One region of the Mycobacterium virginiense genome, then DNA from elsewhere that is predicted to be linked to it. Evidence: riboswitches for the same ligand, from Rfam matches in the RefSeq annotation. Region 1 holds a riboswitch; the other holds the start of a gene.
What was found. Region 1 has a riboswitch for cobalamin ahead of MJO54_RS18120 (PPE family protein). Riboswitches for the same ligand answer to the same signal wherever they lie in the genome.

Region 1 (5,886 bases):
GAGGCGGGCCGCGCGGTAGGCGGCTTCGGCCTCGGCCACCCGCCGCGTCGCCGCGTCGTCGCGCCACAGGTCTACCGCCAGGTTCTGCAGCAGGTGGCTGACCCAGCCCGGCCCGAGCCGCTGGCGACCCTGCACCCGTTCGACGGTGCGCTGGTCACCGGCCAGCACCGCCAGCCGCAGGTCCGGGCCATACGCCTTCGCCGCCGACCGAACGAACGCCCAGTGCCGGGTCACGCCCGCCAGCGGATGCAGCGGCACCCCGGCGATCGCCGCACCGTGGTCGTCTTCGACGACCAGCACATCGGCTGCGTCCAGCAGAGCCCGCAGGGCATCGGCTCGTTCGGCGGAAACCGCGGCGCCGGTGGGATTTTGGGCGCGACTGGTCACCACCACAGCACGCACCCCCCGTTGCAGCGCGCGGTCCAGGTCGGCAGGCAGCGGGCCGTCGTCATCGACTCCGACCGGCTCCGGTGTCAGCCCCAGCGCGCCGAGCAGATCGAGCAGGTTGGGCCACCCCGGATCTTCGACGGCCACCCGGTCACCGGGACGCAGGTGGGCGCTGAGCACCCGCTCGATTCCGTCCAGGGCCCCGGAGGTGACCGCGAGGTGGTCGGCCGGTACACCGTCGGCGGCCAGCTCGGCCGCGGCATGCTCGGCCAGTGCCGACGCGATCGGCGGATGCCCGTAGAGCACCACCGGCCCGGGGTGCGCCGGCACAGCGGCGATAGCGGGCAGCAGCGCCGGGTTGGGGTTTCCGGTGGACAGATCCCGCACGTCCGGCGGCACGGCCAGCCCGCGCAGCGAGCGCGGTGTGGTCGCCGGCCGATCTCGCACCCGGGTGCCACGGCGACCGGAGCTTTCGACCGCGCCGCGGTCGCGCAGCAGCCGGTAGGCGGCGGCGACGGTGTTCGGGTTCACCCCGAGTTGCTGGGCCAGCCCGCGTATCGGCGGCAGCGCGGCCCCGGGTGCCAACGCGCCGCGCGCGATGCCTTCCTCGACGCTCGCCGCGATGGCCTCGGCTCCCCCGCCGGTAATGCTGTATTGTACTGGCACATCTCCAATATTGCACTAGTACATTAATGGAGGCAACCCCGTGTCCTACGCACCGACACCCCAGACCACCCCCACCCGGTATCGGGAACGGGCTCGCTACGACCGCGACACCGTGCACCGCATCCTGGACGAGGCGCTGATCTGCCACCTGGGATACACCCGCGACGGCCATCCGGTGGTGCTGCCGACCACGCACGCCCGGGTCGACGAGACGCTGTATCTGCACGGCTCCACCGGCAGCGGCCCGGTGCTGGCCGCCGGCCCGGGCGGTCTGCCGGTCTGCGTCACCGCCACCCTGGTCGACGGGCTGGTGCTGGCCCGCTCGGCGCTGCATCATTCGATGGCCTACCGCTCGGTGGTCGTCATCGGCGCCGCCCGCCTGGTCGACGACGAGGCCGAGAAGCGGCTCGGGCTGGACGCACTGCTCGATCACGTCGCACCCGGCCGGGCCGCCGACGCCCGGCCGCCCAACCGCCGGGAACTGGCGGCCACTGCGGTGCTGGCGCTCGACCTGGTGAAGGTGTCCGCCTCGGTGCGCGACGGCGGCCCCAACGACGAACCCGAGGACGTCACTCTGCCGCACTGGGCGGGAGTGGTCCCGCTGCGGATGGTCGCCGGACGCCCGGAACCGGCCGCCGACCTCGACCCGGCCATCGCGCTGCCGTCTTACCTGGAGTCTTACCGCAGACCGCGCTGATACTCCGGCATCCAGGTGCCCGGCGTCATCGGAGTGGTGGCACCGCCGCCGAAGGCGTCGGCCGCCAGGGCGGTGAGTCCACTCGGCAGCACGGCATCCGAGGCGTCGTCTAAGTCCATGTATTCGTACCCGCGGCCGAGCATGTCGGCCTTTGCGCGCCGCCGCCGGCGGGACTTGACCTTCTCCTCGGCGACCACGGCGTCCACCGGCGCCGCGGCGGCCTCGGGCTCCGCGGCCTTGCGTCGGCGAGCACTGGTGCCCGCGGCCCGACGGGCCTGCTGGCTCGCGCCGGCGACCAGATACATCGCGGCCAGACTGTCCCCCGGGGACAGCGGTGGTGCGGGCGGCGGAGGGGGCGCCGGCGGCGCTGCGGGCGGCGGCGGTGCAAGAGCGGGCGCCGGAGCGAGGGCCGGGGCCGGAGCGGGAACCGGCGGCGTCGGAGCGACCGTCAGGCCGGCGAACGGCGGGGGCATGACCGGAACCACCGGAACCGGAACCGCATGCAGCGCAGCCAGGCCGGACAACCCCGCCAATCCGGCCAACGGCGCCGCGGCCAGTGGCGCCAATGCGGCGGTCAGCATCGGCAGCACAACCGGAATCAGCACCAGAGCCTGCTCCAGCAGCGTCTTGAGCAGGGCGATCACGTCGGTGATGATGGTGCCGATCGCCTGTACGGCGGTGAACATCAGCGTCGCGGCGATGGTGGCCGGATTACCGGAGGCGAAGGCCGCGGCCAGATCCGCGGCGATGAACGCGAACGTCTGCGACAGATAGGCCGCGAACGAGCCGAAGTCCATCGGGTAGCCGAGCGCGAACGCGATGTTGAACGGGTGCAGAAAGCTCAGCGGATTGCCGGTGATGCTCAGCCAGGGGTCGAACCCGCCGAACATCGACTGGAGGAACGGGTTGCTCGCCAGCTCATCGATCATCGGCTGCAGCACCTTGTTGTAGAAATCGGTGTAGCCGCTGTTCTGCAGCCATTCCATGATCTCGTTCTGTCGATCCGGCGGAAGCTGCGGCTGGCTGGCGTCCGCGGACTGGGCTTTGGCGATCTGTGGCGCCGCCGACGTCTGCGGGCTCGACGCCACCGCGGTGCCCGCTACGGCCTGATAGGTAGCCATCACGGTGGCGGCCTGCAACCACATCCGGCCGTAGTCGGCCTCATTGAGCGTGATCGGGATGGTGTTGACACCGAAGAAGTTGGTGGCCACCAGCACCGCGTGGGTGGCGTGATTGGCCGCAAGTTCACCCAGCGTCGGCATCGCGGCCAGTGCGGTGCTGTAGGCGGTGGCCGCGGCCTGCTGGGCGGTGGCGGTCAGGGCGCTGGCGACCCCGGCCTGGATCAGCCACGCCAGATACGGCAGATTCGCCGCCACATACGCTTCGGCGCTGGGACCCTGCCACGCCCCGGCCTGCACTGCCCCCAGCAGTGCCGTCAACTCGTCGGCGACCGCACTGTATTCGGCGCTCAGCGTGTTCCATGCGGCAGCCGACGCCAACAGCGGACCAGCCCCGGGGCCCGCCGACAGCAATGTCGAGTGGACTTCGGGTGGAGACGCGATCCAGATCGGCGCGGTCACGGTCGTCAGCTCTCTCGGGTTACCCGCCCCGAATCGGAGGTTGCGACGACGTGAGTGTCTGGCTCTCGGGTGAGGTCACTCCCCCGATGACAGTGGCGGGACCGCTCCGGATTAACACCGGATTCCTACATCGTCATCGCCTTACCGGCGAATTGTCGCACGTTGAGCGTCGCCGGCACCCCCGAGTGGGAAATCCACGACGACTCCGTCGGCGTGTCCGTCGGGAGATCCCCACTCGGCGGGGCCGAGGCGGCAGGGAGCCGCCCGACCTCAGTCCTTGGCGTCGATCGCGGCGTTCAGCGTCGCACTGGGCCGCATGACCGCCGAGGTCAGGTCGTGGTCGGGCGCGTAGTAGCCGCCGATGTCCACCGGCTTGCCCTGCACCGCGGCCAGCTCGTTGACGATCACGTCCTCGTTCTTGCCCAGCGTGTTCGCCAGCGCCGCGAAGTGCTTGGCCAGCTCGGCGTCCTCGGTCTGCGCGGCAAGCTCGTCCGCCCAGTGCTTGGCCAGGTAGTACTGGCTGCCGCGGTTGTCGAGTTCACCGGTCTTGCGCGACGGGCTCTGGTTGGCGTCCAGCAGCTTGCCGATCGCCGAGTCCAGCGTCTCGCCCAGGATCTTGGCGTGGACATTGCCGGTCTTGGCGCCCAGGTCGTCGAAGCTGGCGCCCAGCGCCAGGAACTCACCGAGCGAGTCCCAGCGCAGGTGGTTCTCCTCCACCAGCTGCTTGACGTGCTTGGGGGCCGAACCGCCCGCACCCGTCTCGTACATGCCGCCCCCGGCCATCAGCGGCACGATCGACAGCATCTTGGCGCTGGTGCCCAGCTCCAGAATCGGGAACAGGTCGGTGAGGTAATCGCGCAGGATGTTGCCGGTGGCGGCGATGGTGTCCTGTCCGCGAATCAGCCGCTCGAGGGTGTACCGCATCGCCCACACCTGCGGCATGATCTGGATCTCCAGGCCGTCAGTGTCATGGTCCTTCAGGTAGGCCTTGACCTTCTTGCGCAGCTCCGCCTCGTGCGGACGCTCGGTGTCCAGCCAGAACACCACGGTCATGCCCGACGCCCGTGCCCGCTGGACGGCCAGCTTCACCCAGTCCTGGATGGCGGCGTCGGTCACCGTGCACAGCCGCCAGATGTCGCCGGCCTCCACCTTCTGGGTCAGCAGCACCTCGCCGGTGGCCAGGTCCACGATGTCGGCGACGCCGGCCTCGGGAACCTCGAACGTCTTGTCGTGGCTGCCGTACTCCTCGGCCTTCTGCGCCATCAGCCCGACGTTGGGGACGGTGCCCATGGTGGCCGGGTCGAACTGGCCGTGGGTCTTGCAGAAGTTGATCAGCTCCTGGTAGATCCGGGCAAACGTCGATTCGGGGTTGACGGCCTTGGTGTCCTTCTGCCGCCCGTCGGCGCCGTACATCTTGCCGCCGGCCCGGATCATCGCCGGCATCGAGGCGTCCACGATCACATCCGACGGTGAGTGGAAGTTGGTGATGCCGTTGGCCGAATCGACCATCGCCAGCTCGGGACGGTGCTCGTGGCAGGCATGCATGTCCTCGATGACCTCCTCACGCTGGGAGGCCGGCAGGGTCTCGATCTTGTTGTACAGGTCGACCAGACCGTTGTTGACGTTGACGCCCAAGTCGTCGAAGAGCTTCTGATGCTTGGCGAATGCGTCCTTGTAGAACACCTTGATGGCGTGGCCGAAAACGATCGGGTGGCTGACCTTCATCATGGTCGCCTTGACGTGCAGGGAGAACATCACGCCGGTCTTGCGGGCGTCCTCCATCTGCTCCTCGTAGAACTCGCGCAGCGCCTTGACGCTCATGAACATCGAGTCGATGACCGTGCCGTCGAGCAGCGACACCTTCTCCTTGAGCACGATCGTCTTGCCGCCGTTGGTCGTCAGCTGCATCTTGACGTCGCGGTCGCGGTCCAGAGTCATCGACTTCTCACCGTGGTAGAAGTCGCCGTGGCGCATCGTCGCTACGTGGGTACGCGAGGCCTGTGACCACTCGCCCATGCTGTGCGGGTGCTTGCGCGCGTACTCCTTGACCGCCTTGGGCGCACGACGGTCCGAGTTGCCTTCCCGCAGTACCGGGTTCACCGCACTGCCCAGGCACTTCGCGTAGCGGTCGTGAATGTCGCGCTCAGAGTCGGTCTTGGGGTCCTCGGGGTAGTCGGGCAGCTTGTAGCCCTTGCCCTGCAGTTCCTTGATGGCGGAGACCAGCTGCGGCACCGAGGCACTGATGTTGGGCAGCTTGATGATCGTGGTGTCGGGCAGCTGGGTCAGCCGGCCGAGTTCGGCCAGGTTGTCCGGCACCCGCTGGTCTTCGGTCAGACAGTCGGGGAATGCGGCCAGGATGCGGGCCGCAAGCGAGATGTCACTGGCTTGGACGTCGATTCCCGCGGGCCCGGTGAAGGCCTGCACGATCGGCAGGAACGAGTACGTCGCCAGCAGCGGCGCCTCGTCGGTCAGCGTGTAGATGATGGTCGGCTGGTCGGCGCACATGGCTGTTCTCCCGGCGTCAGGGGCTTAGGTGTTCGATTGTCCCGCGTTGTA
Region 2 (6,159 bases), 2.4 Mb from region 1:
GGTGTTGATCGCCAGGTCGATCGCCAGAATCGACGGGGCGACGGCGAGCGCGTTGGCCGCGGTGGAGGCCAGCCCCATGGCAGTGTCCGTTGCGCGTTTACCGATGCGTTCCTCGAGGAGTCGGCGCAGCCGCGGCTGGTGGTCCAGGGCGACCACGGCGCCTTGGACACTGGCCGGCAGGCGCGGAAAGCGCAGGACACGTCCGGCCAGTGCGATGCCCAAGCCGACGGCGCTGATACCTGCCATCGCCGCGGTGGAGACCGCCAACAATCCGTCGCCCGGTGCGGGGGCGCCGCGGGGCGCGCGACCGTCGGCGACATTGTCGAGTTCGTTGTCGAGTTCGTCGTCGATCAGCGGGACGGCGGTGATGGTATCGAGAGGCTCGTCGGTTGCCGGTTCGACATCGTCGATTAGGGCAGGTATCGAGGGGGGCATCGGTCTCCTTCGCTCGGCGACCGAATCTGCAAGGAAAGCCCGCGGAGCCTTCGGTCGACATGGTCAATCGTCCGAAGGTCTCGCTCGCGAAAGTCCTGGGTCCGCTGAATGACCGGGCGGGTGGAACCCGCCGTATTGACGACCATTCACATCCGCCACAGGTGTGGCGGGTAGGAACTACTCCCCTTCACGCTCGAAGGTAGGTCCGGTAGGCGGCGACCAGCTGAACGCCGACGAGACCCCACTTGAAATGCCGGTGAATTACTGCCATTTCCAACAGATCTGGCGGCGCCGGCACGGCTGTTGCCGGTTTACGCGTGCGGCGACCAGTAGGCGAGCATCTCGGCGAAGGTGTCGAATGCCGGTCTCGAAATGCCGTAGGGAGCCTCGAAGTGCAGGCTCAACGGGTAGCCCAACTCGGCCACGCCGTCGATGACCCGCTTGTACAGATCGAGCAGCTGCCGGCGTTTGGCGTCGGGTTCGCCTGCGGCCAGAGTCCGGACGAAGGCCTGTTCGGCGGCGACGGCCTCGTTGCCCGGATCCTGAATCAACCAATCGACCAGCCCGACCTTGCTCTCCATCTTTGGCACGAAGCCGAACGACAACAGGACCTCGGGCCGGTGATCACTGACGTTCTTGAAGTCGCGAAGGAATCCGACAATCGCGTCCGAGTAGAGCAGCTGCGTCATCCCGAAGGTGGCACCCCGGTCACATTTGAAGTCGAAGCGTTCGCGCTCGCCGTCCCGGGTCGGGATGAGGATGACGCCCCGGTTGTCGACGAGATCGTCGAACTTCGACAGCGCGTCGGTGGGTGCGACGCCGCCGCCCTCACCGTCGTTCAGCGTGCGGGGGACACCGACGAAGATGATTCCGTCGAACCCGGCCTGGCGCAGGCCTACCAGTCGCGTCCGCAGCGCCGCCTCGTCGAGGAATGCGGTCACCTGCGTGCACAGTCCACGTACGCCGGGCAGTTCGGGACGGATTGTCGACCAGAATTCCGGGACATCGAGTTTGGGTTTCATCTCGATCGGCCGATCGTCGTCCTCGGGGATCAGCCCGGGGATCATGACGTGACCGATCCGGCCCGCGATACCCGCTTGGTCCGAGAGCTGCAGGACCTTGTAGGCCTCTTCGCGGGCGTGCTCACACCCACGATCGGTGTTGGGCGGCACCAATTCCAGTGCGATGGTGTTCAACGGCACCAGGGGACTCCGTTCTCATGGAAAGGACATGTTGCGCCCCAGAAATGGCTCTGGGGCGCAACATGTCAGACGGTCACAGGCCGGTGCGGGCTTCCTTGGCCGCGGCAACCATATGGGCCAGCGATGCCGTCACCTCGTCGGGCTTGCGCGTCTTGAGACCGCAGTCGGGGTTCACCCAGAGGCGTTGCGCCGGAACAGCATCCAGCGCCTCGCGCAGCGAAGCAGCCATCTCGTCGGCGCTCGGCACGCGTGGCGAGTGGATGTCGTAGACACCCGGTCCCACCCCGTTGGAGAAGCCGATCGCGTTCAGGTCGTCGAGCACCTCCATGTGCGAGCGCGCCGCCTCGATCGAGGTGACGTCGGCATCCAGGTCGGCGATCGCACCGATCACCTCGCCGAACTCCGAGTAGCACAGGTGGGTGTGGATCTGCGTCGCGTCGGAGATGCCCGAGGTGGACATCCGGAACGAACCGACCGCCCAATCCAGGTAGGCCGCCTTGTCGGCGTCGCGCACCGGCAACAGCTCGCGCAGGGCGGGCTCGTCGACCTGGATCACCGCGATGCCGGCGGACTCCAGATCCACCGTCTCCTCACGGATCGCCAGCGCCACTTGGTAGGCGGTGTGGGCCAGCGGCTGGTCGTCACGGACGAACGACCAGGCCAGGATGGTCACCGGACCGGTGAGCATGCCCTTGACCGGCTTGTCGGTCAGCGACTGGGCGTAGGTGGCCCAATCAACTGTCATCGGCTTGGGCCGCGTCACGTCGCCGAACAGCACCGGCGGGCGCACGCAGCGACTGCCGTAGGACTGCACCCAGCCGTTGCTGGTGGCGAAGAAGCCCTCGAGCTGCTCGGCGAAGTACTGCACCATGTCGTTGCGTTCCGGTTCGCCGTGCACCAGCACGTCGAGCCCGAGGTCCTCCTGCAACTTGATGACGGCGGCGACCTCCGCCTTCATCCGGTCGGTGTACTCCGCTTCGTTGATCTCCCCGGCCACCAGGGCCGCGCGGGCCTTGCGGATCTCCACGGTCTGCGGGAACGAACCGATGGTGGTGGTCGGCAGCGGCGGCAGGTGCAGCCGCTCGTCCTGGGCGGCGCGGCGTGCCTCGGCCGAACCGCGCTGGATACCGGCCGCCCGGATCTCGGCGATCTGGGCGCGCAGCGCCGCGTTGTTCAGTCGCGGGTCGGACTTGCGGGAGGCGACCGCGGCGTTGGACGCGGCGATCTCCGCGGCGACCGCGTCCCGGCCCTCACGCAGGGCGCGGGCCAGGGTGGCCACCTCGGTCACCTTCTCGGCGCCGAACGCCAGCCAGCTGCGCAGTGCGTCGTCCAGGCCGGTCTCGGGCTCCAGCGAGTAGGGCACGTGCAGCGTCGAGCACGACGTAGAGACAGCCACCGCCCCGGCGGGGCCCAGCAGTGACGCCAACTTGGCCAGCGCGGCCTGCAGGTCGGTGCGCCAGATGTTGCGGCCGTCGACGATCCCGGCGACCAGAATCTTGGAGGCCAGTTGGGGGACCGATGCGATAGCGGTGTTGGGCCCGTAGACCAGGTCCACACCGATCGCCTCGACCGGGGTGTTGGCCAGCGCGGGCAGCCCGGCGCCGGGGTCACCGAAGTAGGTGGCCACGAAGATCGCCGGCCGGTTGCTCAGCCCGCCGAGGCGGCTGTACACCTGCTCGGCCAGGGCCGGGGCGTCCGCGGAGATATCGGTCACCAGCACCGGCTCGTCGATCTGCACCCATTCCGCGCCGGCGTCGGCCAGTTTGGCCAGCAGCTCGGCGTACACGTCGGTCAGCTCTTCGAGACGCGAGATCGGCGCCGGCGCACCGCCGACGGCCTTACTGAGCAACAGGAACGTGACCGGGCCGATGATCACCGGTCGGGCCACGTTTCCGCCGAAGCCCTGCTCCTTGGCCTCGGCGAGCTCGGAGAGCACCTTGGCGGGGTTGAGGGAGAACGTCGTGTCCGGGCCGATCTCCGGAACGATGTAGTGGTAGTTGGTGTCGAACCACTTCGTCATCTCCAGCGGAGCGATCTCGGCGTTGCCGCGGGCGGCGGCGAAGTAGCGGTCGAGCTCGTCGGCGACGCCGGCCACCCGGGCCGGGAGTGCCCCCAGCAGTACCGCGGTGTCGAGCATCTGGTCGTAGTAGGAGAACGTGTTCACCGGTACCGAGTCGAGCCCCGCGGCGGCCAGTTGAGCCCAGGTGTCCCGGCGCAGGCCAGCGGCCACCTTCTTCAGCTCGTCCTGGCCGATCCTTCCGGCCCAGTAGCTTTCGGTGGCGCGCTTGAGTTCGCGGCGCGGTCCGATTCGCGGTGAGCCGAGAACGGTGGCGGTAAAAGGTTGAACGGTCACGATTTGATCCTTCAATCGACGAGGGTGGGTCAACGCCAGCAGCCGCCCAGCTGATCCGGTCCCGTGCCTATATATAAAGCACTATAACCCTCAAAACCAGACGCCTATTCCGCGAGGCGTTGATCCGCCGGGCGCGGCGCGCCCAGCACAACGGGCAGGTATTCGGACTCGCAGGCGCGCACCGAGGTGCACCTAATGGCCGTCGCTTCCCAGTCGGTGGGCTAACCCGTGACCAGTGCTTATGACGGCGGTCGTTCCTGCATACCGCTGCGGGACAGTCCCGGATTCTCACCGGGTTCCCTCTTGCGCTCCACGGAAAACTGCGTAAACTGCGGTGCGCTCGATGCCGAGGCCGCCTGGCGGCGACAACGGCAAACCAGTTGCGTGATCGAGATTACTCGGCTCGACCGGCCGCGAGTGCCTCCGGGATCGGGGTCTGGCCGTCGTTGAACTCGACGGTGCGGCCGATAGTCGACTTGTCGGCCAGGCAGGCCGCGATCGTCAACGCGACGTTGCCGCGAGAGACCTGGCCTTTAGCCGTGTCGGGACCGACGGCGATTTTGCCGGTAGCCGGGTCGAGAGACAGCCGGCTGGGGCCCAGCACCGTCCAGTCCAGGTCGCTGGCGCGTAGGTGGGCGTCGGCGGCGGCCTTGGCCTGCGCGTACGGATAAAACGGATCGGCTTCGGGAACGCCGTGATCGGGGCCCGCGCCGAAGTAGGACACCATCACGAAGCGCCGCACACCGGCTTTCGCGGCGGCGTCGATGCTGCGAATGGCGGCGTCACGGTCGACGGCGTAGGTGCGTGCCGGGTTTCCGCCGCCGGCGCCGGCGGAGAACACCACCGCGTCGTGGTCTGCCATGAGTCGGGCGAGACCGTCGGTGTCGAGCTGCTCGATGTCGGCCACCACCGGGACCGCACCGGTGACCGCGACCTCTTCGGCGTGGTCGGGGTTGCGGAACACCGAACTGACTTGATCGCCGCGGGCGGCGAGGATGGGGGCCAGCAGCAGGGCAATCTTGCCGTGGCCGCCGATGATCACGATGCGTGCCATGGATCCGACGGTACGCGGGAGCCCCCGGAGTGACCCCCGCTGACGCCGGCCGAGCGCGCCCGTCGACAATCGAGGCAACAAGACCCCGAATTGATAAAGGAGCACCCATGGCTGAAGCCGTCATCGTCGAAGCGGTGCGCGCGCCGATCGGCAAGCGCAACGGCGGACTGTCCGGGGTACACCCGGCCGAGCTGTCCGCCCAGGTGCTCAACGGGCTGGTCAACCGGGCAGGCGTGGACCCGGCGCTGGTCGACGACGTGATCTGGGGCTGTGTCATGCAGGCCGGTGAGCAGGCCCTGGACATCGGCCGCACGGCGGTGCTGAGCGCGGGCTGGCCGGAGACGGTGCCGGCGGTGACCGTGGACCGCCAGTGTGGCTCCAGCCAGCAGTCGGTGCACTTTGCCGCCGCCGGTGTGGTCGCCGGACACTACGACGTCGTGGTCGCCGGCGGCGTCGAGTCGATGTCGCGTACCCCGATGGGCTCCTCGCTGGCCAACGGTGGCCGTCCGTACGGGGACTCCTTCAAGGCGCGCTACAGCCAGACCCCCAACCAGGGCATCGGTGCGGAGATGATGGCCACCAAGTGGGGCCTGAGCCGTACCGCGCTCGACGAGTTCGCGCTGGCATCGCACGAAAAGGCCGGTGCCGCACAGGACGCCGGCGCGTTCAAGGACGAGATCGTCTCGATCACGGACCCCGAGGGCAACGTCATCAGCGAGGATGAGGGCATCCGCCGCGGTACTACCCTGGAGAAGATGGCCCAGCTCAAGCCCGCTTTCAAGGAGGACGGCGTGATCCACGCCGGTAACTCCAGCCAGATCTCCGACGGCTCGGCGGCGCTGCTGTTCATGTCGGCGGCCAAGGCGCGCGAACTGGGCCTGACCCCGCTGGCCCGGGTGCACACCGCGACGCTGGCCGGTGCCGACCCGGTGATGATGCTGTCCGCGCCGATCCCGGCGACCCAGAAGGCGCTGCAGCGCTCCGGCCTGAGCATCGACGACATCGGGGTGTTCGAGGTCAACGAGGCCTTCGCCCCGGTGCCCATGGCTTGGCTCGCCGAACTCGGTGCCGACCCGAAGAAGCTCAACCCCAACGGCGGTGCGATCGCGCTGGGT

Region 2: linked by a shared signal. The riboswitch ahead of metE (5-methyltetrahydropteroyltriglutamate--homocysteine S-methyltransferase) and the one ahead of MJO54_RS18120 (PPE family protein) in region 1 are both predicted to bind cobalamin.

The regions. Positions count from the first base shown of each region.
Region 1 is NZ_CP092430.2:3,716,349-3,722,234, forward strand. It holds gene MJO54_RS18110 (aminotransferase class I/II-fold pyridoxal phosphate-dependent enzyme) at 1-1,053, opposite strand, end outside; gene MJO54_RS18115 (pyridoxamine 5'-phosphate oxidase family protein) at 1,094-1,750, shown strand; gene MJO54_RS18120 (PPE family protein) at 1,732-3,330, opposite strand; cobalamin riboswitch at 3,363-3,517, opposite strand; gene MJO54_RS18125 (NADP-dependent isocitrate dehydrogenase) at 3,601-5,835, opposite strand.
Region 2 is NZ_CP092430.2:1,280,849-1,287,007, forward strand. It holds gene MJO54_RS06380 (cation-translocating P-type ATPase) at 1-435, opposite strand, end outside; gene MJO54_RS06385 (mycobacterial-type methylenetetrahydrofolate reductase) at 747-1,637, opposite strand; gene metE (5-methyltetrahydropteroyltriglutamate--homocysteine S-methyltransferase) at 1,711-4,005, opposite strand; cobalamin riboswitch at 4,127-4,340, opposite strand; gene MJO54_RS06395 (SDR family oxidoreductase) at 4,385-5,044, opposite strand; gene MJO54_RS06400 (thiolase family protein) at 5,152-6,159, shown strand, end outside.